DNA from 2 places in the Acidovorax sp. GW458-11-26-14-TSB4 genome. Region 1 is predicted to be linked to the other one. Evidence: predicted binding sites of a transcription regulator. Region 1 holds the regulator's gene; the other holds the start of a gene.

Evidence for each region. Region 1 encodes HrcA, which represses chaperone genes, less so after heat shock. Its sites were predicted from a motif close to TTAGCACTCNNNNNNNNNGAGTGCTAA; they were not measured.
Region 2: rpoH (RNA polymerase sigma factor RpoH) is a predicted target of HrcA. The motif match lies at 13,243-13,269, and genes of this name have one in related genera.

Annotation. Positions count from the first base shown of each region.
Region 1 covers NZ_JBWKYR010000012.1:160,348-175,376, reverse strand. The annotation lists gene AC07X5_RS22595 (50S ribosomal protein L25/general stress protein Ctc) at 1-593, opposite strand, end outside; gene AC07X5_RS22590 (ribose-phosphate pyrophosphokinase) at 772-1,746, opposite strand; tRNA gene AC07X5_RS22585 (tRNA-Gln) at 1,807-1,883, opposite strand; gene ispE (4-(cytidine 5'-diphospho)-2-C-methyl-D-erythritol kinase) at 1,914-2,771, opposite strand; gene AC07X5_RS22575 (lipoprotein insertase outer membrane protein LolB) at 2,801-3,331, opposite strand; gene AC07X5_RS22570 (tetratricopeptide repeat protein) at 3,331-5,130, opposite strand; gene mutM (bifunctional DNA-formamidopyrimidine glycosylase/DNA-(apurinic or apyrimidinic site) lyase) at 5,160-5,975, shown strand; gene AC07X5_RS22560 (dynamin family protein) at 6,155-8,131, shown strand; gene mutY (A/G-specific adenine glycosylase) at 8,128-9,198, shown strand; gene rapZ (RNase adapter RapZ) at 9,208-10,086, opposite strand; gene recN (DNA repair protein RecN) at 10,076-11,788, opposite strand; gene AC07X5_RS22540 (NAD kinase) at 11,791-12,693, opposite strand; gene hrcA (heat-inducible transcriptional repressor HrcA) at 12,873-13,871, shown strand; tRNA gene AC07X5_RS22530 (tRNA-Ile) at 13,923-13,999, shown strand; gene AC07X5_RS22525 (hypothetical protein) at 14,883-15,029, opposite strand, start outside.
Region 2 covers NZ_JBWKYR010000002.1:77,334-92,362, reverse strand. The annotation lists gene AC07X5_RS06895 (phosphoribosyltransferase family protein) at 1-92, opposite strand, end outside; gene AC07X5_RS06890 (biotin synthase) at 130-1,038, shown strand; gene AC07X5_RS06885 (DUF2244 domain-containing protein) at 1,188-1,664, shown strand; gene coxB (cytochrome c oxidase subunit II) at 1,722-2,891, shown strand; gene ctaD (cytochrome c oxidase subunit I) at 2,925-4,556, shown strand; gene AC07X5_RS06870 (cytochrome oxidase small assembly protein) at 4,568-4,681, shown strand; gene AC07X5_RS06865 (cytochrome c oxidase assembly protein) at 4,719-5,348, shown strand; gene AC07X5_RS06860 (DUF2970 domain-containing protein) at 5,345-5,551, shown strand; gene AC07X5_RS06855 (cytochrome c oxidase subunit 3) at 5,649-6,530, shown strand; gene AC07X5_RS06850 (twin transmembrane helix small protein) at 6,597-6,827, opposite strand; gene AC07X5_RS06845 (SURF1 family protein) at 6,843-7,613, shown strand; gene AC07X5_RS06840 (redox-active disulfide-containing membrane protein) at 7,555-8,307, shown strand; gene AC07X5_RS06835 (COX15/CtaA family protein) at 8,304-9,506, shown strand; gene cyoE (heme o synthase) at 9,503-10,405, shown strand; gene AC07X5_RS06825 (SCO family protein) at 10,420-11,043, shown strand; gene AC07X5_RS06820 (Bug family tripartite tricarboxylate transporter substrate binding protein) at 11,106-12,140, opposite strand; gene rpoH (RNA polymerase sigma factor RpoH) at 12,271-13,212, opposite strand; gene AC07X5_RS06810 (hypothetical protein) at 13,372-14,271, opposite strand; gene AC07X5_RS06805 (tetratricopeptide repeat protein) at 14,216-14,695, opposite strand.

The sequences.
Region 1 (15,029 bases):
GGAGCCGCTTCGGCAGGGGTCTCGACGACCACGACCGGGGCCACGACCGACACCAGCACGGGGTTGGTCTTGTTGCCACGGATCACGGCGCTCACGCCCTTGGGCAGCTTGATGTCCTTGAGGTGCAGCGAAGAACCCTTTTCCAGCTTGGACAGGTCGACGTTGATGAACTCGGGCAGGTCCGAAGGCATGCACGACACGTCGAGTTCGTTCACGACGGGGTTGACCATGCACTTGTCCACCTTCACGGCGGGCGATTCTTCAGCGCCGCTGAAGTGCAGTGGCACCTTCATGTGCAGCTTGGTCTTGGCATCCACGCGCTGGAAGTCGATGTGCAGCACGAGTTGCTTGTAAGGGTGGTATTGCACGTCGCGCAGCAGGACCTTGCTGGTGGTGCCGGCGACTTCCATGTCCAGCACGCTGGAGTGGAAGGCTTCCTTCTTGAGGGCGTGCCACAGAGCGTTGTGGTCGACCTCGATCAGTTGGGGTTCAGCGGTACCGCCGTAGACGATGCCAGGCGTCTTGCCCGAATTGCGCAGACGGCGGCTCGCACCCGTACCTTGCTTGGCGCGCTCAAAAGCGACGAAGTTCATATTGCTAGCTCCTGATAAGGACAGACCGCGACCAGTCGTGCCCTGTTTTAAAACGGTCTGCCACAGGGCAGACCACACTTCGTTCCCGAACCAATCAACCAACGGACAAGCCTCCCGAAGGAGGCTTGGTGTTCACCGCCCTGCAAAGCCAAAGGCCTCGTATGAGGCCCGGGGCTTGTCAGAACAGGTTGTCCTGGTCCGAGAACAGACTCATCACCGACTCACCCTTGGCAATGCGCTGGATCGTTTCGGCGATCAGCGGGGCCACGGAGAGCTGGCGGATTTTTGCGCATCCCTTGGCGTTGTCGTTCAGGGGAATCGTGTTGGTCACCACCACTTCATCGAGGGCCGTGCCCTTGGCGATGCGCTCGATGGCAGGACCCGAGAAAATGGGGTGCGTGCAGTAGGCATACACGCTCTTGGCGCCGCGCTCCTTGAGCACCTCGGCCGCCTTCACCAGCGTGCCGGCGGTGTCGATCATGTCGTCCATGATCACGCAGTTGCGGCCTTCGATCTCACCGATCACGTGCATCACTTCGGACACGTTGGCCTTGGGGCGGCGCTTGTCGATGATGGCCAGGTCGCAGCCCAGTTGCTTGGCCAGCGCACGGGCGCGCACCACGCCACCCACGTCGGGCGAGACCACGATCAGGTCTTCGTAGTTCTTCTGGCGCAGGTCGCCCAGCAGCACGGGCGAGGCGTAGATGTTGTCGACCGGGATATCGAAGAAGCCCTGGATCTGGTCGGCATGCAGGTCCATGGTCAGCACGCGGGCCACGCCCACGGCCTGCAGCATGTTGGCCACCACCTTGGCGGTGATGGGCACGCGCGACGAACGGGGGCGGCGGTCCTGGCGGGCATAGCCGAAGTAGGGGATCACGGCGCTGATGCGCTCTGCCGAGGCGCGCTTGAGCGCGTCGACCATGATCAGCAGTTCCATCAGGTTTTCGTTGGTCGGGGCGCAGGTGGACTGCACCACGAACACGTCGCGCGCACGCACGTTCTGCTTGATCTCGACGGTGACTTCGCCATCCGAGAAGCGGCCCACGTCGGCGGCGCCCAGGGTGGTTCCCAGGTGCTGGGCGATCTCAGCTGCCATGCCAGGATTGGCATTGCCGGTGAAAACCATGAAGTCGGGTTGATTGCCTTGCATGAGCGTCCCAGCGGTCTGAAATAAAAGCCCGTACGCGAGAGAGAGCGCGTGAAAGAAATTTGGCAGGGGAAGAAGGATTCGAACCTTCGCATGCCGGAATCAAAATCCGGTGCCTTAACCAGCTTGGCGACTCCCCTACACAGGTCAACTGCTGAAAGCAGCCAACCTCAATTCTCGTTCGATGCCCACCCAGCCAGAGGGTGAACCATCAAATTGTCACATGCTTTGACCTGCCAGTCGCCCGGGGCGCCTTCCAGATCCACCGCATGTGGCATTTGTGCAAACACAGCACTTCCAGAGCCCGTCATCCTGGGTTGCAACCCGCGCTGTTCAAGCCATTGAAGGGCTCGCTTCACATCGGGGCACAGTGCCTCGGCAACTGGCTGCAGGTCATTTCGACCGAAGTCAAAGTGTGTTGCAGCAAAGCCTAAGATTGTAGCACACTCAGAATCGCGTTTCAGGTTCGGCGAAGAAAAAATTGCTTTTGTCTCCAGACCTGCTGCGGGCTTGACGACCGCGAAGCGCGCTTGCGGAAGTTGCTGTGCATTCTCAAGCGGCGCTATTGTCTCACCAATTCCTTCGACAAAAGCGTTCGCGCCGCATAAAAAAAACGGAACGTCGGCACCCAGCGCCAGGCCGATCTTCTGCAGCGCCTGGCGCGAGAGGTTCAAACCCCACAGGCGGTTCAGCGCCAGCAGCGTGCTGGCCGCGTCCGATGAACCGCCACCCATGCCGGCCTGGGCGGGCACGCGCTTCATGACGCCGATGTGCGCCCCCTGGGTACAGCCCGTGGCCGATTGCAGCGCATGCGCAGCGCGCAGCACCAGGTCCATCTCGGGCAGGGGCGGGCCCAGGTCCTCGCGGCTCAGCGCGCCGTCCGGTCGGCGCTCGAAGTGCAGCGTGTCGCACCAGTCGATGAGCATGAACACCGACTGCAGCAGGTGGTAGCCATCGAGCCGCCGGCCCGTGATGTGCAGAAAAAGGTTGAGCTTGGCCGGAGCCGGTACGTCGTACAGGGCTTGCATGGAAAAAGTGGGAAGGGCGCAGCGAGCGCTCAGCGGCTGAACGCGATGCGCAGTGTGGCCTCGGGGGCGGGGTCGTGGCGGCGCGCTATCAGCCGGCCCTCGGCGCTGCCCGAGAGGTCGGCCTGCCAGCCGGTGGCCGAGGCCTGGTTGCCATTGAGCCACTCGAAGATGGCGGCCACCGGGATGGCGGTGCCGGTGGCTTCGCGCAGCAATTCGTCCAGCGAGGTGGACTCGCGCCGCTCCTGCCCGGTGGTGAGCTGGGCCCGGCCATCCTCCCACTGCAGGCGCGCCAGGGTATTGCCCAGCGGGCTGGTCAGCACCAGTTCGCCCTTGCCGGGGTTGCCCTGCAGGTCGAACAGCGAGGAGAAGGATTGCGATGCCTGGCCCTCCACCTGCAGCGACAGGCGGCCCGACCACGACGCAGCGCCAGCCTCGGGGGCACGGGCCGGCTGGGCGCAGCCCGTGAGCCACAGGGTGCAGGCCAGGGCCAGCCACGCCATCCACTGGCGCAGCGGCAGGCCATCGCCCTGCCCCGTGGCGGTGCTGCCCGTGCCGCGCATCAGGGCCTGGCCCCCAGGCGCTTGAGGGTTTCCTTGAGGCTGTCGTTCTCGGGGTTCAGGCGCAGGCCTTCACGCCAGATGCCCAGGGCCTTGTCACGCTCGCCCATGCTCCAGACCACTTCGCCCAGGTGGGCGGCGATCTCGGCGTCGGGCCGGGCCTTGAAGGCGGTCTCGAGCAGGTTGCGCGCCTTGGCCTTGTTGCCCATGCGGAACTCCACCCAGCCCAGGCTGTCGGTGATGAAGGGGTCGCCCGGGGCCAGCTCCAGGGCCTTGGTGATCAGTTGCCGGGCCTCCGGCAGGCGCTGGCCGCGCTCGGCCAGCGAGTAGCCCAGTGCGTTGTAGGCATGGTGGTACTCGGGCTGGCGCGCGATGATCTGGCGCAGCAGCTTTTCCATGGTGTCGAACTGGCCCACCTTCTCGGCCAGCATGGCCTGGTCGTAGAGCAGTTCGCCGTCCTCGGGGGCCAGGGCCACCAGCTCGGTCTGTACTTCCAGGGCTTCCTTGAACAGGCGCTGGTCGCGCAGCAGCTGGACCTCGGCCAGCAGCTTCATGCGCTTGTCGTCCTCGGTCACGCCGGGCAGGGCGCGCAGCAGCGCGCGCGCCTGGGCGATCTTGCCCTGCTTGGCCAGCAGCGAGGCGCGGCGGCTCTGGGCGCTGAACAGCTCGCTCGAATTCTCGATGCGGGCCAGCCAGCCTTCGGCTGCGGCGAAATCGCCTTTTTTCTCGGCGATCTGCGCGTACAGCAAGTAGGCCTGGTTCAGGCTGCGCTGGCGCGCGTCGCGGTTGATGTCCGGGCCGTCGATGAGCGTGAGAAAGCGCTTGAGCGAGGTTTCGGACAGCTCCAGGCGGTTGTCCTGTAGTTGCAGGGTGGCCAGGATCAGCCAAGGCTCGGGCAGGTCGGGCTTGGCGCGGGTCACGGCCTCCAGCTGGGTCTTGGCCTCGCCGTACTTTTGCTGGCCCAGCAGCAAGCGCGCGTAGGCCATCTGCATCTCGGGCGCGGCCTGCGGCTGGCTGGCGAAATAGCGAGTCACCAGCGCTTCCCCTTCGGGCACGCTCTCTTCCTGCAGCTCCATGCCCAGGCGGGCGGGGCCTTCGCTGCCGGGGTCCAGGTTCTGGGCGGCGCGGGCGCTGGCCAGCGCGCCGGTCTTGTCTCCGGCCGCCAGGCGCACGCGCCCGATGGCAATGTGCGCGGCCGCCGCATTGGCCGGCTTGGCCAACTCGTCCACCAGGGCCTGTTCGACCACCCTGGCGGCCAGGGGCTTGTCGCTGGCGCGCGCGAACATCTGGGGCACGATGCCCAGGATGGTGGGCTTGGCCTGGATCGGCGCCTGGGCCAGTTCCTGGCGCAGCAATTCCGGCGTCTCCCCGATGCGGTTCAGTGCGATCAGGATCTGCAGCACGTAGCGGTTGGCCTCGCGCGAGTCCGGCTGGGCGTCGCGCCAGGCCTTGGCCGCCGCCAGCGCATGGTCGCCCGCGCGCGACTGCAGGGCCATGTCGGCGGCTCGCTGGTACAGCTGGGGGTTGTTGGTGCGCCGCGCCGCTTCCAGCATCAGGGCGTAGCCCGTGCCCGCCTCGCCGGTGCGGGCGTTGATCTCGCCCATGAGGATTTCGTAGAACAGCTCCGCATCCAGCGCGGGGTTGCTGGAAGGGGCGTCGCCGGGTGCCGGTTCGGCCGCTGGGGGCGTTGCAGTGCCCGGTGGCTGCTGCGCGTGGCCCGCACAGGCCGCTGCTGCCAAAGCAACTGTCAATACGGCCGACCGAAAGTAGTTTGAAGGCTCCATCGACCCATAATAATCCATGCATGACAACCTGTTTGTGGGGGCTTTGGATGCCTGAGTTGCCCGAAGTGGAAGTAACACGGCGCAGTTTTGCGCAGGCCATCGCCGGCGCGCGCGTCACGGGTGTGCGCCTGGGCAAGCCGCTGCGCTGGCCGCTCGGGGCCGAGGCCGATGCCCTGGTCGGGCGCAGCGTCCTGGGCGTGCGCCGCCGGGGCAAGTACCTGCTGGTGGACCTGGACGAGGGCATCCTGCTGGTGCACCTGGGCATGTCCGGCAGCCTGCGCTTTGCCCACGGCCTGCCGCCGCCGGGTACGCACGACCATTTCGATCTGGTCACCACCCAGGGAACGCTGCGCCTGCACGATCCACGGCGCTTCGGCGCCGTGGTGCATGCCGGGGACGAGGCCGATGATGTGGCGCACAAGCTGCTCGGCGGCCTGGGGCTGGAGCCCCTGTCCGACGATTTCACCCTGGAGGCCTTCAGCCGGGGCATCAAGGCCGGCCGCGCGCCCATCAAGCAGGTGCTGCTGGCGGGCAAGGTGGTGGTGGGGGTCGGTAACATCTATGCGTCGGAGGTACTGTTTCTGTCGGGTATTCGCCCGGAGACGCGGTCGGCCCGCATCGGCCCCGCCAGGATGGGGCGGCTGCACGCCGCCATCCGCCAGGTGCTGGCGCGCGCCGTGGAGCTCGGGGGGAGCACGCTCAAGGATTTTTCCAATGCCGACGGCGCCTATGGCAGCTACCAGGCCCATGCCAACGTGTACGGGCGCGAGGGGGCGCCCTGCAAGGTCTGCGGCACGCCCATCCGGGCGCTGCGCCAGGGCCAGCGCAGCAGCTTTTTCTGCCCCCGGTGCCAGCGCGCCTGAGGCAAAAAGGAGGCCGCAGTGCGCCAAAAGTGGCGCATTCGGCCCACACCACGGTGTGAACACCGGTTCAAAAACACGCTCTTGCGGACCTAAGCACCATCCACAGCTATGGCTGGCGGACAGTCGATGCTATATTTTGTTCAGTTCAGAAACAGTCGTTATCGAACACCGGGAGCAAAGTGGGACCTTCATTCAACGAGCAGTTTGACCAGCATGGCGCGTGGCGGCGTGCGTTCGCCCAGCAGCTCAAGCAGCTGGCCGAGTGGATGGCTTCGCACGAGTTGATGGACGCATCCGTCCAGGAGCGCCTGCAGCGCCTGGAAAGCCAGGTCCGCACCGACAAGGTGATGGTCGCGTTCGTTGCCGAGTTCTCACGCGGCAAATCCGAGCTGATCAACGCGATCTTCTTCGCCGACTATGGCCGGCGCATCATGCCCGCCAGCGCGGGGCGCACCACGATGTGTCCTACCGAACTGGGCTACGACGCCGACTTCGCACCCAGCCTGCGCCTGTTGCCCATCGAGACGCGCCTGCAGATGCACGGCCTGGCCGAGTGGCGCCTGAGGCCCGAGCGGTGGCAGGAAATCCCGCTGGACGTGAACGATCCCGACCAGATCGCCAAGGCCTTGGAGAAGGTGGCCGAAGTGCGCCGCGTGAGCCTGGACAACGCCCGGGCGCTGGGTTTCTGGCATGACGACCTGGTGGACGAGAACCCGATTCCCGACGCCAACGGCCTGATCGAGGTGCCGATGTGGCGCCACGCCATCATCAACATCCCGCATCCCCTGCTCAAGCAGGGGCTGGTGATTCTGGATACCCCGGGCCTGAACGCCGTGGGCGCAGAGCCCGAGCTCACGGTGAACCTGATTCCCCAGGCCCATGCCGTGGTGTTCATCCTGAGCGCTGATACCGGGGTGACGCGTTCGGACCTGTCCATCTGGCGCGAGCACCTGGCCACCTCGGCCGAGAGCCTGGACGGCCGGCTGGTCGTGCTCAACAAGATCGACACCCTGTGGGATTCGCTCAATTCCGCCGAGCAGATCCAGGCGCAGATGGAGCGCCAAGTCTCCACCGCGGCCGACATGCTGGGCGTGGCCCACGACAAGGTGGTGCCCGTGTCCGCCCAGAAGGGCCTGGTGGCCAAGATATCGGCCGACGACCTGCTGCTGGAGACCAGCGGCCTGCCGGTGCTCGAAGAGGCGCTGGCCAAGGGCATCATGGGACAGCGCCAGGCCATCCTGCGCGCGGCCGTGGCCACGGGTGTGGCCGGCCTGCGCGCCGAGACCGGGCGCGTCATCAACATCCGCCGGCGCGACCTGGACGACCAGATGGCCGAGCTGCGCAGCCTGCGCGGCAAGAACGCTTCGGTCATCGAGTCCATGCGCCAGCGCATCGAGCAGGAGCAGCACGAGTTCGACCTCTCCGCCTCCAAGATCCAGGCGGTGCGTGCCGTGCACCTCAAGCTCCTGCGCGACGTGTTCCAGCAACTGGGCTCCAAGGCGCTCAAGGTGGAACTGGCCGAGCTGGCCCAGCTGCTGCAGCAAAAGGGTCTCAAGCTCGGCGTCAAGAAGATCTACATGCAGACCTTCGACAAGCTGCGCGGTACGCTGGACAAGGCCCAGGCCTCGGGCACCGAGATCCAGGCCATGCTGGGCGGCACCTTCCGCCAGCTCAATGCCGAGTTCGGCTTCTCGCTGCAGGTGCCGCCGCCGCCGCAGCTCGAGCACTTCGGGCACGACCTGTCGCAGATCGAGCAGAGCCACCTGCAGTACCTGGGCCTGGGCAATTCGCTCAAGCTGGCCCAGCCCGAGTTTTCCGAACGCCTGGTGCGCGCCCTGGCCATGCGCCTGCGCACGGTGTATGAATCCGCTGCCAATGACCTGGAGCTGTGGAGCAAGTCCGCCACCGCACAGCTCGACGCGCAGCTGCGCGAACGCCGCCGCAGCTTTGCCCGCCGCATGGAGGCGGTGGACCGCATCCAGCAGGCCGCCAGCGGGCTGGTGGAGCGCATCGCGGAGATCGAGGAGGGCGAGGGCGAGCTGATCCAGCTTGAGCACCGCCTGCAGGAGCTGACTTCGCAGCTGATCGCGCCGCTCGACGCCGATCCGGCCGTGATCGAAGAGTCCGCCGTGGACGTGGCCTTGCCGCTTCCATGAGTGTGGCGGCTGGGGAGGTCGCCCGGCGCGTGGTGCGCTGGCAGGCGACGGCCGGGCGCAACCACCTGCCCTGGCAGAACACGCGCGACCCGTACCGGGTCTGGCTGTCCGAGATCATGCTGCAGCAGACCCAGGTGAGCACGGTGCTGGGCTACTACGCGCGCTTCCTGGAGCGATTCCCCGACGTGCAGGCCCTGGCCCGCGCACCGCAGGATGAGGTCATGGGCCTGTGGAGCGGCCTGGGCTACTACAGCCGGGCGCGCAACCTGCACGCCTGCGCCCAGGCCGTGGTGGCCCTGCATGGCGGTGCTTTTCCGCGCACGGCCGAGGTGCTGGCCACCCTGCCGGGCATAGGCCGGTCCACGGCCGGCGCCATCGCATCCTTCTGCTTTGCCGAACGCACGCCCATCCTCGACGCCAACGTGCGCCGCGTCCTCACGCGGGTGCTGGGTTTCGATGCCGACCTGGCGGTGGCGAAGAACGAGCGCCTGCTGTGGGACGAAGCCGAGGCGCTGCTGCCCACGGACGACCTCGCCAACGCGATGCCGCGCTACACCCAGGGCTTGATGGACCTGGGCGCTTCGCTGTGCAGCCCGCGCGCGCCCGATTGCCCGCCCTGCCCGCTGGTGGACATCTGCGTGGCCGGCCAGGCGGGCGATGCCGAGCGCTACCCGGTGCGCACGCGCAAGCTCAAGCGCCGGGCTGAATCGTGGTGGCTGCTGGTGATGCGCGACGCGCAAGGCCGTGTCTGGCTGGAGCGCCGGCCCGATTCGGGCATCTGGGCCGGACTGTTCTGCCTGCCGGTGTTCGCCGACGAGGCGCACCTGCACGACCATCTGGCGCACCTGCCCGCTCCGGTGGCCCCGGGGCAGACCGAGGCACTGGGCGCCTTCCTGCATGTGCTGACCCATCGGGATTTGCACCTGCACCCCGTGGTGCTCAGCGTGCCCATGGACCGCGAAGCGACCGGGGAGGGCGGCTGGTACGGCGCCAGCGAGTGGGAAGCCATGGGGCTGCCTGCGCCCATCCGCAAGCTGCTGGGAAATCTGTTCGGCGGCCTGTTGTAAGGCGCCGGGTCAGCGCCCGTCCAGCTCGCGGTGGCGTCGCAGCGTGGCCCAGCGCCGGCCAAAGGCCTCGGCCAGCCGCTCCACCAGGTACACCGAGCGGTGCTGGCCACCTGTGCAGCCAATGGCCACCGTCACGTAGCTGCGGTGGTTGCGGTCCAGCATCTCCAGCCAGTGCGCCAGAAAGCCTTCGATGTGGCTTTGCATCAGCGCCACATCGGGTTGCGCACGCAGGAAATCGGCCACGGGGGCATCCAGTCCGGTTTTCTCGCGCAGCTCGGGTTCGTAATGCGGATTGGGCAGCATGCGCACGTCGAACACGTAGTCCGAATCCACGGGCAGGCCGCGCTTGAAGGCGAAGGACTGGAACACCAGGGTCAGCTGCCCGGGTGCGGTCGCCATCAAGGTCTTTACGTAACTTTGCAATTGCGAGGCACGGATGGCGCTGGTGTCGATGACGTGCGCCTCCTCGCGCAATTCGGCCAGCAGTTCCCGCTCCAGCTCGATGATCTGCACCAGCGCGCGCCGGCCCTGCTTGAGCGCATCGGGGGTCAGCTCGTCATGCGACAGCGGGTGGCGCCGGCGCGTTTCGGAAAAGCGCCGCACCAGGGTGTCGATGGTCGCGTCCAGGAACAGCGAGTGCACCACCACGCCCTGTTTGCGCAGCCGGTCAAGTTCCAGCGGCACCAGCGGCAGCGAGGTGGCGCTGCGCACGTCCATGGCGATGGCCACGCGGTTGCCATGGTGGCGGTGCTCCAGCGCCACGAAGGCCGGCAGCAGTTCGGGCGGCAGGTTGTCCACGCAGTAGTAGCCCGCATCCTCCAGGGCATGCAGGGCCACCGACTTGCCCGAACCGGACATGCCGGTGATCAGCACGATCTCAAGCGCCATCGGTCTGCTTCCTCTTCTTGGATCGGCGAGCGGGGGCGGCGGGCGGCGCGATGGCCAGCATCTCGCGCGCGTGGGCCACGGTCGCCTTGCTGGAGGCATCGCCGCCCAGCATGCGCGCCATCTCGGCAATGCGGTCCTCGCCCTGCACGGCCACTACCTGGCTGGCCGTGCCCCGGGCGCTGCTGCGCTTGGAGACCAGCAGGTGGTGGTCGGCGCGCGCGGCCACCTTGGGCAAATGGGTGACGGTGAGCACCTGGCGGTCGCGCCCGAGCTGCTGCATGAGCCGTCCCACGGTGTCGGCCACGGCCCCGCCCACGCCCGAGTCCACCTCGTCGAAGATCAGGGTGGGCGCCTCGCCCAGGGCGCTGGTGGTGACGGCGATGGCCAGCGAAATGCGCGACAGCTCGCCGCCCGAGGCCACCTTGCCGATGGGCCGGGGGCTCGTGCCCGGGTGGCCGGCCACGAGAAAGGCGACGTCGTCCGTGCCGTGGGCGGTGGGCTCGGCCAGCTTGTCCAGGGCCACCGCGAACTGGCCGCCGGCCATGCCCAGGCCCTGCATGGCCTGGGTGATGGCGGCCGACAGCCGGGGCGCCCCCTTGGCCCGCGCCAGCGACAGGGCGCGCGCCGCGGCCTGGTAGGCCCGGGCACTGGCGGCCTCGGCCTTTTCCAGGGCCCCCAGGTCGGCCGCGGCGTCGAGCCGCTGCAGCTCGGCCTTCCAGCCGTGCAGCAAGGCGGGCAGCTCCACCGGACTGCGCTTGTAGCGCCGCGCCAGCGTCATCCACAGCGACAGGCGCGCATCCACGGCGGCCAGGCGCTCGGGGTCCAGGTCGTTGTGGCGCAGATAGGCGTGCAGCGAATGCACCACATCCCCGGCCTGGGCCACGGCGGAGTTGAGGATGTCGGCGGCGCTGGCGAACTCGGCTTCCAGGTGCTCATGGCCCTGCAGCAGGTCTTGCGCACGCGACAGGCCGTCGAGCGCTCCGCCCCCGCCTTCTGCGTCGCCGCCCGTGAGGGCTGCAATGGCGGCGTTGGCCGCGTCCATCAGCGCCGAGGCGTTGGACAGGCGCTTGTGCTGGGCGTCGAGCTCGGGCCATTCGTCATCGCCCGGGGCCAGCTTGTCCACTTCGGCGATCTGCCACTGCAGGCGCTCGCGCTCCTGCTGCAGGGTGGCCTGCGCGGCGCGCGCCTGGGCCAGGGCCTTCTGGTCCTGACGCCACTGGTTCCAGCGCTCCACTGTGGGGCGGTCGCTGGTGCCGGCGTAGGCGTCGAGCAGGCCGCGCACCGATTCGGGCCGGGTCAGGCTCTGCCAGGCGTGCTGGCCGTGGATGTCGAGCAGCAGCTCGCCCAGCGCGCGCAGCTGTGTGGCCGTGGCGGGCGTGCCGTTGATCCAGCCGCGGCTCTTGCCCTGGGTGTCCACCGTGCGGCGCAGCAACAGCAAGTCCTCGCCCTCGAGCCCGGCCTCTTCGAGCCAGGGGCGGATATGGGCCGGGGCGTCGAATTCCGCGCACACATCGGTGCGGGCGCATCCCTCGCGCACCAGGGCGGCATCGGCGCGGGCGCCGAGCACCAGCTGAACGGCGTCGATCAGGATGGATTTGCCAGCGCCGGTCTCGCCGGTGAGCACGGTGAATCCGCCCTGAAGCTCCAGCTCCAGCGCCTCGACGATGACGAAATCACGCAGCGTGATGCGCCTCAGGGCCATGGTCAGGAGCCCCCTTCGTTCCAGCGCAGCTTCTTGCGCAGGGTGGCGAAGTAGTTCCAGCCCAGCGGGTGCAGAAAGCGCACGCAGTGCTCGGAGCGCTGCACCAGGATGCGGTCGCCGTGCAGCAGCGAGGCCAGCGACTGCATGTCGAAGTTGGCACTCACGTCGCGGCCGCTGACCACCTCGACCGCGATCTCGGTCGCGTCCGAGAGCACGATGGGGCGGTTGGACAGGGTGTGCGGCGCAATCGGCACCAGCACCCAGCCGGGAATCGAGGGGTGCAGCATGGGGCCGCCGGCCGACAGCGCATACGCCGTGGAGCCTGTCGGAGAGGCGATGATCAGGCCGTCGGCGCGCTGGTTGGCCACGAAGCGGCCGCCCACCTCCACGCGCAGCTCCACCATGCCCGAGGTGGCGCCCCGGTTCACCACCACGTCGTTCATGGCCAGGGCCTCGAAGACCACCTGGCCATCGCGCACCACGCGGGCATGCATCAGCGGGCGCAGGTCCTCCTCGTACTCCCCTTGCAGCATGGGGGGCAGGGTGGTCTGGTAGGTGCCGAAGGGGATGTCGGTGATGAAGCCCAGCCGCCCCTGGTTGATGCCGATCAACGGGGTCCTGTGGCGCGCCAGTTGCCGGCCTATGCCCAGCATGGTGCCGTCGCCGCCGACCACCAGACCCAGGTCGCAGCGCGCGCCGATGGTGTCCACGTCCATGGCCGGGTAGTCGCCCAGGCCGCTGTTGGCTGCGGTCTCGGACTCCAGCACCACAGAGCAGCCCTGGCTCTGCAGGAACTGGGCGATGTCCTGCAGGGCCTGGCGCGAGGCCTCGGTCATGGTCGAGCCCGTGGCCGAGGCATGCTGGTATTTGCCGATCAGCGCGACATGGCGGAAATTGGACGTCATCGCGAAATTACATCATTGTTGTTGGAACACGGGGATCCGGCGGGGCCTTGTACCTGGTGAACGGTGGCCGCGCGGGTGCCCATTGCCCGATGCTAGTGCATCCCGTGGGATGCTTGTGCGCACAACGATAGGCGAAACCCGACAGAGATCGGGCTGCTTCCCTCATTAAAATCAGGTCCATGATGGATGACCGTGCCAAGTTGCTGCTCAAGGCGCTCGTGGAGCGTTACATAGCCGATGGCCAGCCCATTGGCTCGCGCACGCTGTCGCGCGCCTCGGGCATGGACCTGTCGCCGGCCACCATCCGCAACGTGATGGCCGATCTGGAGGACCTGGGCCTGATCGCCAGCCCGCACACCTCTGCCGGGCGCATTCCCACGGCCAAGGGCTACCGGCTTTTCGTGGACACCATGCTGACCGTGCAGCGTGACCCCTTGATTTCACCCCCGCTGGCGCCAGAGCAGCCGCAGAAGGTCATCGCCAACGCGGCCAACCTGCTGTCCAACCTCTCGCAGTTCGTGGGTGTTGTCATGGCGCCACGGCGCACTTCGGTGTTCCGGCACATCGAATTCCTCAGGCTGTCGGAGCGGCGCTTCCTGGTGATCATCGTCTCGCCCGAGGGCGACGTGCAGAACCGGGTGATCTTCACCGACATCGACCACTCCCAGTCGCAACTGGTCGAGGCCGCCAATTTCCTCAACGCCAACTACGCAGGCCTGGCCATGGAGCAGGTGCGCGAGCGCCTCAAGTCCGAGGTGGACGCGCTGCGCGGCGAGATCGGCTCGCTCATGCAGGCCGCCGTGAACGTGGGCTCCGAGGGCGAGGCCCAGGACGAGGTGGTCATCTCCGGCGAGCGCAACCTGCTGGCCGTGAGCGACTTTTCCAGCGACATGGGCAATTTGCGCCGGGCGTTCGATCTGTTCGAGCAGAAGACACAGATCCTGCGCCTGCTCGATTTCTCCAACCAGGCCGAGGGCGTGCGCATTTACATTGGTGGCGAAAGCCAGGTGGTGCCGTTCGAAGAGCTGTCCGTGGTCAGCGCGCCCTACGAGGTGGACGGCAAGGTGGTGGGCACCCTGGGCGTGATCGGCCCCACCCGCATGCCCTATGACCGCATGATCCAGATCGTGGACATCACCTCCAAGCTGGTCTCCAACGCGCTCAGCCACCGCCGCTGAGCCGCTGGATACCCCTACAATACCGTGTGCCCCATCTTTGGTCAGGTACAGGGGGCGTTAGCTCAGTTGGTTAGAGCAGAGGACTCATAATCCTTTGGTCGCGGGTTCAAGTCCCTCACGCCCTACCAGTAAACTCAGGAATGCCTGCTATCGAATAGATATCAGGCTTTTGTTTTTCAAGATTTCGTTGCCGTATGGTTGCCGTTCGTTGGTGGCAGTTCGCTTTGGCTACGGCAACCTGCGCGGTCGCAAGCCTGAGCTGCAGCCCAGCGGCGCCGAGGTGTGGGACATCAGCATCACTGACAGCCACCGCTGCGGTGGGCCTGATTTCGGCAACTGGGCTGCGATGAGGGACACCGTGCAGCCATTTAGCAGGGCAGATACGCCAGAACGAGCCCGGCGCTTTGCTCGAGGCTTGGCATTTAGGTGGCGCTACGGCGGGAAGCCCGGCAGCAGGCCGGACCGACCCAGCGCGCGGCCGCGGGCACGAGACTGACTGCGGCGGCTCACGCTGGCGCAGATCGCAGCTGGGTACTTCAATCGGGCGAATGACCGAATGGAGGTCGCGCAGCTAGATCAGGAGCGCGCCACCACGCCACAGGCCCAGCGCACCGCGCCCGTGCGCGCCTGTTGGCGCTGACGGGGAAGACAGATTAAGACACTTAGGCACACTCGCCCGGCGAGCAGACGGCGGACGCGAAGACGGGCCCTGCCTATACGCTGCCGGCTAAATTACAAACGGCGCAAGGGGGGCGCGGACGAAATCGGCACTGGCTTGGCGGCCAGCCACACCGACGAGAGCACCGTGGTAGTGGGACAGGTGTACGAAATCGCCCGCGGCCTCGCATGGTTGGACGACAAGCAGTTCGTAGCAGTCTGATACGCCACTTGGCGGGCGGGAACGCTTCGTCGAAAGAGAACGCCTTCGGCTGTCAGGAGCGGCCGCGTCTGGAATGTGCGGCGTGAAAGCCGGTGCCGGCGTGGTGGCAGCCGGTGCGACTGGGGGAAACACTACCGCCATCTTTGGCGGAGGCAGGTCGCCAGGCGCTCGCGCACCGACCCATGCCAGCGCCCAGGCCAACCTTGCCGCTTATTTCTGGGGTCCAGCGTCAGCAGCGTTGGGGGCAGCAGCACCCTAGCAATCTGCCAGCCGCGCGA
Region 2 (15,029 bases), on a different contig from region 1:
GCGCACTGGCTGGGCAGGGCGCGCGCCAGGGCCTCGAGCCCGCGGCCCAGCCCCGATTGCCTGGATAGCCCCGTGAACGCCTTGAACCGCATGAGTCAATATACTCGTTGGACCCCCGGTTCCTACGACATGCCCACAGAGCGCCCCCCCACGATCGACCCCCTGGCCGCAGCCCGCTGGCACGCCGCCGCACCTGCCATGGCCCCCTGGCTCCACGAGGAGGTGGCGCGCCGCATGGAGGACCGCCTGCAGTGGATACGCCAGGCGCCCGCCGCCTGGTGTCACTGGGACCCCGTGCGCGGCGGTCTGCAGGGCCATGCGCTGGTGAGTGCCCGCTATCCCAAGGCGGCCTGCCAGGTGGCCGAGACGGCAGCGCACTGCGTGCCCGTGGCTGAACAGGCGCTGGCCCGGCCCTGGTGGAGCCCGGCGCGCTGGACCGGGCCGGTGCCGCAGTTCGGCCTGCCCGCCGATGCCAGCGTGCAGATGCTCTGGGCCAACATGGCACTGCACATGGCGGCCGACCCGCAGGCCCTCATCGGCCAGTGGCACCGGGCGCTGGCGACAGATGGCTACCTCATGTTCTCGTGCCTGGGGCCCGACACCGCGCGCGAGCTGCACGGCGTCTACGCCACCATGGGCTGGCCACCCGCCGGTCATGCCTTCACCGACATGCACGACTGGGGCGACATGCTGGTGCACGCCGGCTTTGCCGAACCGGTGATGGACATGGAGCGCATCACGCTGACCTTCGCCACGCCCGAGCGCCTGCTGCAGGAGCTGCGCGAGCTGGGCTGCAACCTGCACCCCGGCCGCTTCGGCGCACTGCGCGGGCGCGGCTGGCGCGAGCGCCTGCATGCGGCCCTGGTGCAACACCTGGCCGACCCGGCGCAGGGCGGGCAGCTGGCGCTGACTTTCGAAATCATCTACGGCCATGCCTTCAAGCCCGCGCCGCGCCTGAAAATGAGCGCCAGCAGCGCGGTTTCGCTGCAGGACATGCGGGCCATGCTGGCCACCGGTACAGGTAGAAGTACCGGGTAGCTGCCTGTCAATGACATGGAACAAGGCACGCTACAATTCAGGGTTATTGGGATTTCGGGCATCTTCCCGCGCAACGTAGCGGGCTGCGCATGCCGCGCCAGTGGCTTTCCTGGTGTGGTCTGCAGCCGGCAGTCTTGTGGGCACCTCCGGTGACAGGCTTGGTATTTCGTTTTGCCACGGTCTCGGGCCAGCGCATCGATTGGCGCCTGGCCCGCAACTGCTCGGTCACCCCCGCGCAGATGGGCTGGATGTACCTGTCGCTGTGTGCTGTGTCGCTGGGCATCGCCACGTTCTTCTGGATGCTCGGAGCCCGTCTGGTCATGCCCTTCGCGTGGCTGGAGATGGTGGTAGTTGGATTGGCATTCGCCATGTACGGACGTCATGCGGCCGATGGCGAGAGGATTTCACTGCAGGGCTCGCGCCTGGTGGTGGAGTTGGAGACAGCAGGCAAGCTGATACGCGCCGAATTCGACCGGAGCTGGGTTCGCGTAGAACCCAAGACCGGCGACCGGTCGCTGATCACCCTGTCTGGCCAGGGCCGATCGGTGGAGGTGGGGCGCTATGTGCGCCCCGAGCTTCGACCGGCACTGGCATCGGAGATACGCATGGCCTTGCGCGCAGCCTGACCCCACGCAGGAGCGCCAGCAGGGATTGGTTAATTTGAGGCTTAGTAAATGAGAACTATGAAGAGCATTTCCAACAAGCTGGCTTCTCTGCTCCTGATCGCCGGTACATGGGTAGGTGGCGTGGCCCATGCCGTTCAAGACCTGCCTGGCGGGCCTGCAGTCAATCAGCTCAATCTGCATCCTCCGGTCACGAGGATTGCCGAGGAGCAGCATTTCCTGCATTGGATGATGCTCATCATCTGCACGGTGATCTTCGTGGCCGTGTTCTCCGTGATGTTCTATTCCATCTGGAAGCATCGCCAGTCCAAAGGCGCCAAGGCCGCCAACTTCCATGAATCGGTGACCGTCGAAGTGATCTGGACCATCATCCCCTTCATCATCGTGATCCTCATGGCCCTGCCCGCCACCAAGGTGCTGGTGGCCCAGAAGGATACGACCAATGCCGACCTCACCATCAAGACCACGGGCTACCAGTGGAAGTGGGGCTATGACTACATCACCGGCGAGGGCGAGGGCCTGGCCTTCATCTCCACGCTGGACAGCAGCCACCGTGTGATGTCCGACAGCGGCGACGTCAAGGCGGCACCCGCCGACTACCTGCTCAAGGTGGACAACCCCATGGTGGTGCCGGTCAACAAGAAGATCCGCATCATCACCACCGCCAACGACGTGATCCACGCCTTCATGGTGCCGGCCTTCGGCATCAAGCAGGATGCGATCCCCGGCTTCGTGCGCGACACCTGGTTCCGTGCCGAGAAGATCGGCGACTTCTATGGCCAGTGCGCCGAGCTGTGCGGCAAGGAACACGCCTACATGCCCATCCATGTGAAGGTCGTCTCCGCCGAGGACTACACCGCCTGGGTGGCCGACCAGCGCAAGAAGGCCGCCGCCAAGCTGGACGACCCGACCAAGGTCTGGACCCTGGACGACATCATGAAGCGCGGCGAGAAGGTCTACGCCGCCAACTGCGCCGCCTGCCACCAGGCCAACGGCAAGGGCGCGGGCCCGATCAAGCCGCTGGACGGCTCGGCTGTGGTGCTCGATACCGACCATGCCAAGCAGATCCAGATCCTGCTCAAGGGTGCTGCCAACGGCGCCATGCCATCATGGGCGCAGCTGAGCGATACGGACCTTGCGGCCGTGGCCACCTACACCAAGAACACCTGGTCCAACAAGACCGGCCAGCTGGTGCAGCCTGCCGAAGTCGTCGCCCAGCGTGGCAAGTGATCACCGCCCAACGTACTGATTGAGGAAACCAAGATGAGCGCAGTTCTTGACAACCACGGGCACGGTGGCGACCACGCACACGACGACCACGGCCACCACGGCCCCACCGGCTGGCGCCGCTGGGTGTTCGCCACCAACCACAAGGACATCGGTACCCTGTACCTGCTGTTCGCCTTCGCCATGCTGATGGTCGGCGGCATCCTGGCCCTGCTGATCCGCGCCGAGCTGTTCCAGCCCGGCCTGCAACTCGTGAACCCCGAGCTGTTCAACCAGCTCACCACCATGCACGGCCTGATCATGGTGTTCGGCGCCATCATGCCGGCCTTCGTGGGCTTCGCGAACTGGATGATCCCGCTGCAGATCGGCGCCTCCGACATGGCGTTCGCGCGCATGAACAACTTCAGCTTCTGGCTGATGATTCCTGCCGCGGCCATGCTGGTCAGCTCCTTCTTCATGCCCGGCGGCGCCCCCGCCGCCGGCTGGACGCTGTACGCACCGCTGACGCTGCAGATGGGCCCCTCCATGGACGCCGGCATCTTCGCGATGCACATCCTGGGTGCTTCGTCCATCATGGGCTCGATCAACATCATCGTGACCATCCTGAACATGCGCGCCCCCGGCATGACCCTGATGAAGATGCCCATGTTCGCCTGGACCTGGCTCATCACCGCCTACCTGCTGATCGCCGTGATGCCCGTGCTGGCCGGCGCCATCACCATGACGCTGACGGACCGCCATTTCGGCACCAGCTTCTTCAACCCCGCCGGCGGCGGTGACCCGGTGATGTACCAGCACATCTTCTGGTTCTTCGGCCACCCCGAGGTGTACATCATGATCTTGCCGGCCTTCGGCATCGTGAGCCAGATCGTGCCCGCCTTCGCGCGCAAGAAGCTCTTCGGCTACGCCTCCATGGTGTATGCCACCTCGTCCATCGCCATCCTGTCGTTCATCGTGTGGGCGCACCACATGTTCACCACCGGCATGCCCGTGACCGGCCAGCTGTTCTTCATGTACGCCACCATGCTGATCTCGGTGCCCACGGCCGTGAAGATCTTCAACTGGATCGCCACCATGTGGCGCGGCTCCATGACCTTCGAGACCCCGATGCTGTTTGCCGTGGGCTTCATCTTCGTGTTCACGATGGGCGGCTTCACCGGCCTGATCCTGGCCATGGCACCCATCGACATCCAGCTGCAGGACACCTACTACGTGGTGGCCCACTTCCACTACGTGCTGGTGGCCGGCTCGCTGTTCTCGATGTTCGCAGGCGTGTACTACTGGCTGCCCAAGTGGACCGGCCACATGTATTCCGAGACGCGCGGCCAGATCCACTTCTGGGGCTCGCTGATCACCTTCAACATCACCTTCTTCCCGATGCACTTCCTGGGCTTGGCCGGCATGCCCCGCCGCTACGCCGACTACCCCATGCAGTTCGCCGACTTCAACGCCATCGCCTCGGTGGGCGCTTTCGGATTCGGCCTGATGCAGGTGTACTTCTTCCTGGCCATCGTGCTGCCTGCCATGATGGGCAAGGGCGCTGCGGCCCCCGCCAAACCCTGGGACGGCGCCGAAGGCCTGGAATGGGAAGTGCCTTCGCCCGCACCGTTCCACACTTTCGAGACCCCGCCCAAGCTGGACGCTACCGCGACCCGCGTGATCGGCTGAAGACCATGCCCATGACCCCCGAACAGAAGAAGAGCAACCTGCGCCTGGGTTTGATCCTGGCGTCCATCGCTGCGGCCTTCTTCATCGGGTTCATGGTCAAGATGGTCCTGCTGTCCTCCCGCTGAAGCAGCAGCAACAGCCAAAGGCCCTGGACCCGACACCATGAACCTGCGCCGCGAAAACGCCAAGATGGTCGGCAAGCTGGTCGTGATCGCGGCCGGCATGTTCGCCTTCGGCTACGTGCTGATCCCGATCTACAAGCACATCTGCGAGATGACGGGGATCAACATCCTGTCGCTGTCCGAGCGCCAGGTGCCCGGCAACGGCGTGGCCGGCAAGGACGTGAAGATCCCCGCCAACACGCAGGTGGACAAGAGCCGCACCATCACCGTCGAGTTCGACGCCAATGCACGCGGCCCCTGGGACTTCAAGCCCGCGCAGCGCTCGGTGCAGGTGCACCCCGGCGAGCTGACCACGGTGATGTACGAGTTCCAGAACGTGCAGAATCGCCGCATGGCCGCACAGGCCATTCCGAGCTACGCACCGCGCCAGGCGGCAGCGCACTTCAACAAGCTGGAGTGCTTCTGCTTCAACCAGTACACGCTGGAGCCCGGCGAGAAGAAGGAATGGCCCGTGGCCTTCGTGATCGACCCGCGCCTGTCCAAGGACGTCACGACGATCACCCTGTCCTACACGTTCTTCGAGGTGGGCGGCAAGACACCGGCCGCGCCTGAGTCCACCGCGGCAGTCGCCCCGGTGCTCCAGCCAGCCTTGCAAGGAGCCGGATCATGAATGCCCCCTCGCCGGTGCAGCGCAAAGGCTCGCTGCTGCGCACCATCCGCGCCGTGGCTTGGTCCTTCGTCGGCATGCGCAAGGGCAGCGAATATGCGCAGGATGTCGAGAAGCTCAACCCGGTGCACATCATCGTGGTCGGGCTCATCGCGGTGTTCCTGCTGGTGATCGGGCTGATCGCCCTGGTGAACTTCATTGTGTGACGGCGGCGGCATAGGCAAGACACCAGAGATACCGAGCGTCCCCACGGATACCGATAGACAGATAGATAACAAAAGATTTTGAGATTCAGGAGCTGAAATGAGTGCAACAACCCCCGGAACGACACCGTACTACTACGTGCCCGCCGAGTCGCGCCATCCGGCGATGGCGGCGGCCGGCCTGTTCTTTGTGATCCTGGGCGCAGGCCAGTGGATCAACGGCCACGACTGGGGCAAGTACTCCCTGGCGCTGGGCCTGGTCTGGTGGCTGTTCGTGCTCTACCAGTGGTTTGGCGACGCCATCCGCGAAAGCGAAGGCGGCCTGTACGGCCACAAGATCGACCTGTCGTACCGCTGGAGCATGAGCTGGTTCATCTTCTCGGAGGTGATGTTCTTCGGCGCCTTCTTCTCGGCCCTGTGGTGGGCGCGCGCGCATTCGGTGCCGGCCCTGGGCAGCCTGGACAACGCGCTGCTGTGGCCCGACTTCAAGGCCGTGTGGCCCAGCATGGCGGCCGGCATGACGGCCTCGCCCGCCGGCATCGTCGAACCCTTCCAGACCGTGGGTCCCTTCTGGCTGCCCACCATCAACACCGCGCTGCTGCTGACCTCGGGCGTGACGCTGACCATCGCCCACCACGCGCTGCGCGAGAACCACCGTGGCAAGACCATCGCCTACATGTGGGCCACCGTGCTGCTGGGCTTCGTCTTCCTGTGCGTGCAGGGCTACGAGTACTACCACCTGTACACCGACCTGAACCTCAAGCTCAGTTCGGGCGTGTTCGGCTCCACCTTCTTCATGCTCACCGGCTTCCACGGCTTCCACGTGTTCCTGGGCATGCTGATGCTGCTGTTCATCACCTTGCGCCTGCAAAAGGGCCACTTCACCCCCGAGAAGCATTTCGGCTTCGAAGGCGCCGCCTGGTACTGGCACTTCGTGGACGTGGTCTGGCTCGGCCTGTACGTGCTGGTCTACTGGATGTAACCCACGCCTCCAACGAAAAAAGCGCCGCGAGGCGCTTTTTTTGTGCCGCCCTGGAGCGGGGCGGGTTCAGCGCGAGGCCGGCAGTCCCGTGGGCTGGATATAGCCCAGCTGCCAGGCCACCAGGATGCACAGGAACAGTACGATGGACAGCCCCACCCGCACCGCCAGCGCCCGCGCCATGCGGCTGCCCCGGGCCTTGTCGTCGCCGGCATCCTTGCCGCCGCGCATCATGAAGAACAGGGCCGAGGCCAGGCTGGCCAGGATGGCGATGAAGGCCAGCACAACGAGGTATTTCATGGAGCACATTATCCCGTGACACGCACGCAACGCGCCCTGGGCCCGCTTTTCTGGCTGATCCTGCTCGCAGCCCTGGCTGGCATGGCGGTCACGGCATCGCTCGGGCGCTGGCAGTTGTCGCGCGCCGCCGAGAAAGAGTCGCTGCAGGCCCAGATCGACGAGCGCACGCGCCAGCCGGCCATCGATGGCCGCGCGTTGCTGGCGCCGGCCACGCCCGAAGCTCGGCAGGCGCTGGTGCACCGCGCCGTGCAACTGCAGGGCACCTGGTTGCCCGAGCACACCGTGTACCTGGACAACCGGCAGATGCAGGGCCGGCCCGGCTTCTTTGTGCTTACCCCCTTGCGGCTCGAGGGTGATCCTGGCGCCGTGGTGCTGGTGCAGCGCGGCTGGGCGCCGCGCAATTTCCAGGACCGCATGCAGCTGCCGCCGGTGCAGACGGACCCGGGCCTGGTACAGCTCACGGGCCGCGTGGCGCCGCCCCCTTCGCGCCTGTACGAGTTCGAAGGCGGCGACAGCGCCAAGGGGTCTTCCCGCATCCGGCAAAATCTCGACCTGGCTGCCTTCGGGGCAGAGACCGGCCTGGCGCTGGCGCCCCTCACGGTTTTGCAGACCGGGGGTGCTGCCGAAGGTCTGCTGCGCGACTGGCCGGTGATCGGCGCGGGCGTCGACAAACACTATGGCTATGCATTTCAATGGTTCGGGCTCTGCGGCCTGATTGCACTCCTCTATGTCTGGTTCCAAATCGTCCGACGCTTCCTTCGCCCACGCCGCCAGCCAGGTGCCTGAGCGCCCTGGCAGCGGGGTTGCCCACCCGCTGGGGCTCACCGTGCACAGCCTGCCCGAGGCGGGCGAGGCCGTCGCCACCAGCCAGCGCACACGCCATGGCCGCCTCAAGATGTTCGGCGTCCTGCTGATCTGCGCCGCCCCGGTCATCGCTTCATACTTCACCTACTACGTGATCCGGCCCGAGGGGCGCCGCGTCTATGGCGAGCTCATCGATCCCCAGCGCAGCATGCCCGCGCTGGTGGGCACTGCGCTCGATGGCAAGCCGGTGCCCCTGGCCTCGCTCAAGGGCCAGTGGCTGCTGGTGAGCGTGGCCGGCGGCGACTGCAACGACGCCTGCCAGAAGCACCTGTACCTGCAGCGCCAGCTGCGCGAGACCCTGGGCCGCGAGAAGGACCGCGTGGAATGGGTCTGGCTCGTCAACGACGCCGCCCTGCCGCCGCCGCTCTTGGCCCCGGCCCTGCAGCAGGCCACCGTGCTGCGCCTGGCACCAGAGGCCCTGGCCGCCTGGCTGGCGCCTGCCGCCGGCCATGCCCTGCAGGACCACATCTACGTGGTCGACCCCATGGGCAACTTCATGATGCGCTTTCCCGCCGCCATGGACCGCAGCGGCGCGGCCAAGGCCAAGCGCGACCTGGACCGCCTGCTGCGCGCCTCTTCCTCCTGGGACGAGGCCGGCCGGCCCGCCAAGCCATGACCGATACCCAGCCCCTGTACGACCTGGCGCCGCTGGCCCGGCTCATGCTGCTGGGCGTGATCATCGCCCTGGGCCCGCTGGTCTGGGTGTGGCTGCGCAACCGCAAGAGCACGCCGCTCAAGCGCCTGCAGGCGCTCACCGTGCTCACGCTGTTCCTCACCTTCGATCTGGTGCTGTTCGGCGCCTTCACGCGGCTCACCGATTCGGGCCTGGGCTGCCCCGACTGGCCCGGCTGCTACGGCAATGCCAGCCCGGTGGGCGCGCGTGCCGAGATCGCCGCCGCACAGGAGGCCATGCCGACCGGCCCCGTCACCCACGGCAAGGCCTGGGTGGAGATGGTGCACCGCTACCTGGCCACGGGCGTGGGTGTGCTCATCATCGTGATCACCGTGTCCTCGTGGGTGCAGCGCCGCCAGGCACGGCAGCAGGCACCGGGCCAGGGTGCTGCCGAGCCGCCCATCAGCCCCTGGTGGCCCACCTTCACGCTGTTCTGGGTGTGCCTGCAGGGCGCGTTCGGCGCGCTCACGGTCACCATGAAGCTGTTCCCGGCCATCGTCACCCTGCACCTCATCGGCGGCCTGGTGCTGCTGGCCCTGCTGTGCGTGCAGGCCGTGCGCCATGCGCACTGGGCGCAGGGCCGGATGGCCGAGCGCATTGCCCCGGCACTGCGCCAGGGCCTGCTGTGGACCACTGTGCTGGTGTCCGTGCAGATCGTGCTGGGCGGCTGGGTGAGCACCAACTACGCCGTGCTCGCCTGCACCACCTTCCCCACCTGCCAGGGCAGCTGGTGGCCGGCCATGGACTTTGCGCAGGGCTTCCAGGTCTGGCGCGAGCTGGGCATGCTGCAGGACGGCACACACATCAGCTTTGCCGGCCTCACGGCCATCCACTACGCGCACCGGCTCATGGCCTACCTGGTGCTGGCCGCGCTGCTGGCGCTGGTGTGGCGCCTGCGCAAGGCGGCCGTGTTGCCGGTGCAGACGCGCTGGCTGCTGGCGCTGTCGCTGGCGCAACTGGCCACCGGGCTGTCCAACGTGGTGCTCGACTGGCCGCTGCTGGCCGCCGTGCTGCACACCGGCGGCGCCGCCGCCCTGGTGGTGGTGCTGACCTGGGCGCTCGCGTCCAGCCGGTCCGCTGCCGCTGCCGCCCCCGAAGAATCCCCGGCGCCGCAGGGCGCATCGAGAAGAGTGTCCGCATGAGTGTCGCCCCCGCCGCCCTTTCGTCGCCGCCCTCGCGCGTGGCCCAGTTCTATGCCCTGACCAAGCCGCGCGTGGTGCAGCTCATCGTGTTCTGCGCGCTCATCGGCATGGTGCTGGCCGTGCCCGGCCTGCCTACCGCCCAGCAGCTCGGCCGCATGGCCATCGCCTGCCTGGGCGTGTGGCTGGTGGCCGGTGCTGCCGCCGCCTTCAACTGCATCGTGGAGCAGGGCATCGATGCCAAGATGAAGCGCACCGCCTGGCGTCCCACGGCCAAGGGCGAGCTGTCCAACGTGCAGACCCTGCTGTTCTCGGCCATCCTGTGCGGCGCGGGCTCGGCCCTGCTGTACTTCGCCGTGAACCCGCTGACCATGTGGCTCACGTTTGCCACTTTCGTCGGCTACGCGGTGATCTACACCGTGATCCTCAAGCCCGCCACGCCGCAGAACATCGTGATCGGCGGGGCCTCGGGCGCCATGCCGCCGGTGCTGGGCTGGTCGTCCATGACGGGCGACGTGGGTCCCGAGGCGCTGATCCTGTTCCTCATCATCTTCCTGTGGACGCCGCCGCACTTCTGGGCCCTGGCGCTGTACCGCGTGGAGGACTACCGCAAGTCCGGCCTGCCCATGCTGCCCGTGACGCATGGCAACGAGTTCACGCGGCTGCAGGTGTTCCTCTACACGCTGATCCTGTTCGCGGGCTGCCTGATGCCCTTTGTCTACGGCATGAGCTCTTGGATCTACCTGATCGCCGCCGTGGTTCTCTCCGCGGGCTTTTGCGGCTACGGCTTCGCGCTGTGGCGCAAGTACTCGGACGAACTCGCGCGCAAGACCTTCCGCTTTTCCCTCATCCACCTGAGCGTGCTGTTCGCAGCCCTGCTGGTGGACCACTACGTGCTCTGATGACGCACCACCCCATGATGCACAAACGAAACGCCTTGAAAGCCATCGCCCTGGGCACCGCAGCACTCGCCAGCGGGGCGCTGCTTACCGCCTGCGGCGACAAGAAGGGCCAGGCCCTGCAGTTCCGCGGCGTGGACATCACCGGCGCCGACTATGCGCGCGACCTGCCGCTGCCCGACCACAACGGCCAGATGCGCAGCATGAAGGACTTTGCGGGCAAGGTGGTGGTGGTGTTCTTCGGCTTCACCCAGTGCCCCGACGTCTGCCCCACAGCAATGGCTGAACTGGCCGAGGTGAAGAAGGCGCTGGGCAAGGATGGCGACAAGTTGCAGGGCCTGTTCGTCACCGTGGACCCGGAGCGTGACACCCCCGAGGTGCTCAAGGCCTACATGGCCAACTTCGACCCGGGCTTCCTGGCGTTGCGCGGCTCGCCCGAGCAACTGGCTGCCGTGGCCAAGGACTTCAAGATCTACTACAAGAAGGTCGAGGGCAAGACCCCCACCAGCTACAGCATGGACCACTCGGCCGGCAGCTACGTGTACGACACGGCCGGCCGCCTGCGCATCTACAACCGCTACGGCAGCGGCGCGCAGGCGCTGACCGAGGATGTGCGCGCGCTGCTGAACGCCGCTGCCTGAGCGCAGCCATAAAAAAGCCCTCCATCGCCATGCGGGGGAGGGCGATGGATGGGCGCGACTGTTTACTCGGCCTTGATGCCGCGCATGGCGATCACGCCGCCCAGCAGGTTGGTGTCGGCCTTGATGCGGTTGGCCAGGCCTTCGGGCGAGGTGCCCACCACCTGCCAGCCCTGCTGGAACAGCTTGCTGCGCACATCGGGGCTGCGGGCGATCTCGCTGATGAGTGCGGCGACCTTGGCCTGGATGGGTTTGGGCATGGTGGAGGGGGCGGCAAAGGCGTTCCAGATCTCCAGGTTGTAGTTGGTGATGCCGGCCTCCGCCAGGCTGGGCACATCGGGCACCAGCGGGCTGCGGCCCGAGGAGGTGACGCCGATGGCGCGCAGCTTGCCGGCCTTGACCTGGGCCTGGGCCAGGGCGGGGGGCAGCAGGGCCATCTGCAGCTGGCCGCCGAGCATGGCCGTGGCCACCTGGGGGTAGCCGGGGTAGGGCACATGCACGGGGTTGATGTTGCTGCGCGACTTGAGCAGTTCGGTGCCGATGTGGCCCACCGTGCCCACGCCGGGCGTGCCGTAGCTCCATTTGTCGCCGCCATTGCGCGCCGCCACGAAGAATTCGCGTGCATCGGCCGTGGCGGGCACGCCCGGCTGGCTCACGGGCGCGGTCAGCACCAGGGGCGAGGTGCCGATCAGGCTCAGCGGCGCCAGGTCCTTGATGGGGTCGTAGGGCACGGCGGGGTTGAGCATCTTGGCGATGGTCATGTTGCCGTTGATCATCAGGCCGATGGTGTGGTCGTCACGCGCCTTGGCCACGGCATCGGCGCCGATGTTGCCGCCCGCGCCCACCTTGTTCTCCACGATCACCGGCTGGCCCAGCGCCTTGGACAGGGGCTCGGCGATGGTGCGGGCCGTGAGGTCGGGCGAGGAGCCAGCGGGGAAGCCGACGATGATGCGCACCGGCTTGGTTGGCCACGCCAGGGGGGCGGCAGCAGCCGCCGCGGCGGCAGGCTTCTGCTGGGCGATGGCCAGGGGCGACGACAGGGCGGCGATGGCCAGGGCCAGGGCGGCGCGGCGGGGAACAACAGGGCGTGACAAGAGCATCTCCTTGAAAGTGATCTGCAGCGGCTGCAACGCCAAAGCAAAAGGGCCCCGACGGGGCCCTTTTGGTGTGGGCGCTTTTGCCGCGAAGCAGCGATGGTAACGCGCTCCCTGCGGTGAACGGCGCCGATGCTTATGCGTATTCGGCCAGCGCCTTCTTCATCTTCTTCATGGCGGCGACTTCGATCTGGCGGATGCGCTCGGCGCTCACGCCGTACACGGCTGCCAGCTCGTGCAGCGTCATGCCGCCCGAACCGTCGTCGTTCACCTTGAGCCAGCGCTCTTCCACGATGCGGCGGCTGCGCTCGTCCAGGTCGGACAGGGCGGCAGCGATGCCATCCGTGGCCAGGTGGTCGCGCTGGCGCGATTCGATCATGGCGGTGGGCTCATGCGCGGCATCGGCCAGGTAGGCGATGGGGCCGAAGGCCTGCTCGCCATCGTCGGATGGGGCCGGGTCGAGCAGCACATCGCCGCCCGACATGCGGGTTTCCATCTCGATGACTTCCTCGCGCTTGACGTTCAGCTGCTGCGCCACCGAATCGATCTCGCTGTCCGACAGGGTGTCGCGGTGCGTCGCCGCATCTGCTGCGGCGGCATCGGCCTTGAAACCCTGCTTCATGGACCGCAGATTGAAAAACAGCTTGCGCTGGGCCTTGGTGGTCGCCACCTTGACCATGCGCCAGTTCTTGAGGATGTACTCGTGGATTTCCGCCTTGATCCAGTGCATGGCGTAGCTCACCAGGCGCACGCCCTGGTCGGGATCGAAACGCTTGACGGCCTTCATCAGGCCCACATTGCCTTCCTGGATCAGGTCGCCGTGCGGCAGCCCGTATCCCAGATACTGGCGCGAGATGGAAACGACGAGGCGCAGGTGCGACATCACCAGCCGGCCGGCGGCGTCCAGATCGTTGTTGTCCTTGAGAGCGCGTGCATATTTCTGCTCTTCCTCGTGGGTGAGCAGCGGCAGGCGGTTGACGGCCGAAATATAGGCGTCCAGATTGCCCAGCGGGGGCACCAGCGCCCACGGGTTTGCGGGCGCCAAAGTCGTCGTCGCGGTTCCAGATTGAATGTTCATTCCAGAAATCCTTTCCTCTAGGGCATGATATTAGCACTCTCTTTGAGTGAGTGCTAAAGCCGAAGTTCCCATGCGTTCGCTGGGTGTTTGAGTGTGATCAAACCTATGGCCGGTGATTGTCGATTTCAGGTGAGTTTTGCCCTGTTCTCACTGAATCGTCTACCGGTTTCTCTCTGAGAACGACTTCGGCTGCTTGAAAAATAGTCTACCGAGCGGGTTTTTTGTCGGATGTAGGAACTGTGCCCAGTTGGCTGTCATGCATTGCGACCTGTGCCGTACTTCCCAGCGGTTCACAGTGCGTTGAGTCGCTGTCTGCCCTGCGTGCCCGTTGGAGGGGCATTTCCCGCATGGTGGAATCAATCGGGAGCTGAATGCCCAGCCGTATTTGTCCATCCTGCGGTGGCTGGCTGAAGTGCAAGTTTGCGCAGCCACTGTACGGGGGGCGAAATCGGGGAACTGGGCACCCGGCCACCAGTTCACCCTCCGCATCGAGTTCAGTGTGCCTTCCTGCAGGTGTTGCCAGCGATGTGACGCTTTGGCGAACACCATCCAGCGTTCCTCGAGCTGTTCACGGTCTGCATCGTCCGTGAGCATCCCTCCCACGGTGGACGCCACGGCCACCGCCGTGCCGGCATGCGAGGCCACCTTGCTGTCGTAAGGGGGCGGCCGGTGGTCGGCAATGGCTTCGGTGTTGCGCATGTTGCGGTAGGCACAGATGGCATCGCCGGTGGAGACCGCGAAGTTCACGCAGGCCAGCGCCAGCAAGGGTGTGGCGCCGCCAAACGATATGGCCGTGAGGCCCACGGCCACGCCCACCGCCACCCCGGACAGGGCCACGCCCGGCGCCTTTGTCCAGAACGAGGTCTTGGCCGCGTCCACGCCCTCCTGCCGGGCTGCGAGCAGCTTTTCACCGGCAGCCACCAGCTTGCCCTTGGCCACATCGGCCCGCGAGGGTGCCACGCCCCCCGCGCGGGCCGGCTCGGAGGCGATTGCGCGCACCCGATCAGCCTGGCCTGCCGACACATCGCTGCGCGGTGGCGCGGGCAAGGTCAGCGACACCGGTGCCTGGGAGGCCGCCTGTGCCGTCTGGGTGGTCTGCCATGCAGGTTCGCTGCCGACGGTGCCGAACACATTGGCCGGACGGCCCATTCCAACGCCGATGGGGGAGCTCATGCGGAACCTCCCTCAGGCTGGGCAGGCGCGCTTGCGCGTGGGCGCGCACCAGGTGGTATTCCGGGTTCAGGTAACTGAGCTGGATGCGGGAGCGATAAGCCTCTTCGGCCTCTTGCGGATTGCCCGTGGCCTCCATGCATTCGCCCAGCCGCAGGATGCAGCCCGCGTTCGTGGCATCCATCAGCAGCGCCTGTGCGTAATGCTGGGCGGCGGCTTCGTGCTGGCCCAGCAGTTGCTGTGCGAGCGCGTAGGCAAACTGGAAGCGCGGCTCCCAGGGGTCGTGCGTGACCAGCAGCATCAAGTCTTCCATGGCCTCCTGCGCGCGGCCTTCCGCCAGGTGGCCGTAGGCTTCGGCTTAGACCGATTCCAGGTCGTCGTCCGTGATTTGCCGACGCCAGCGTGACCCCGTGGTTGACAAAGGCATCGGCAATGCCGTCGGGAGGGCTGAGGTCGACGGTGGTGGCGTCGGGCGATGGGGATATGGTGGGCTCCTGACTGGAAAGTCCAGTGAGCGCCGAGTAACCGGCCGCTGCCAAAAGTTCCTGCCCTGCCGTTGCCTGGTGCGTCCGGGCGGCCCTGGTCCTGGGCGTCGGTATCCGTAACGGTTCAACAATAATGGCAGGCGTTTGACAATGCTTTGCAAT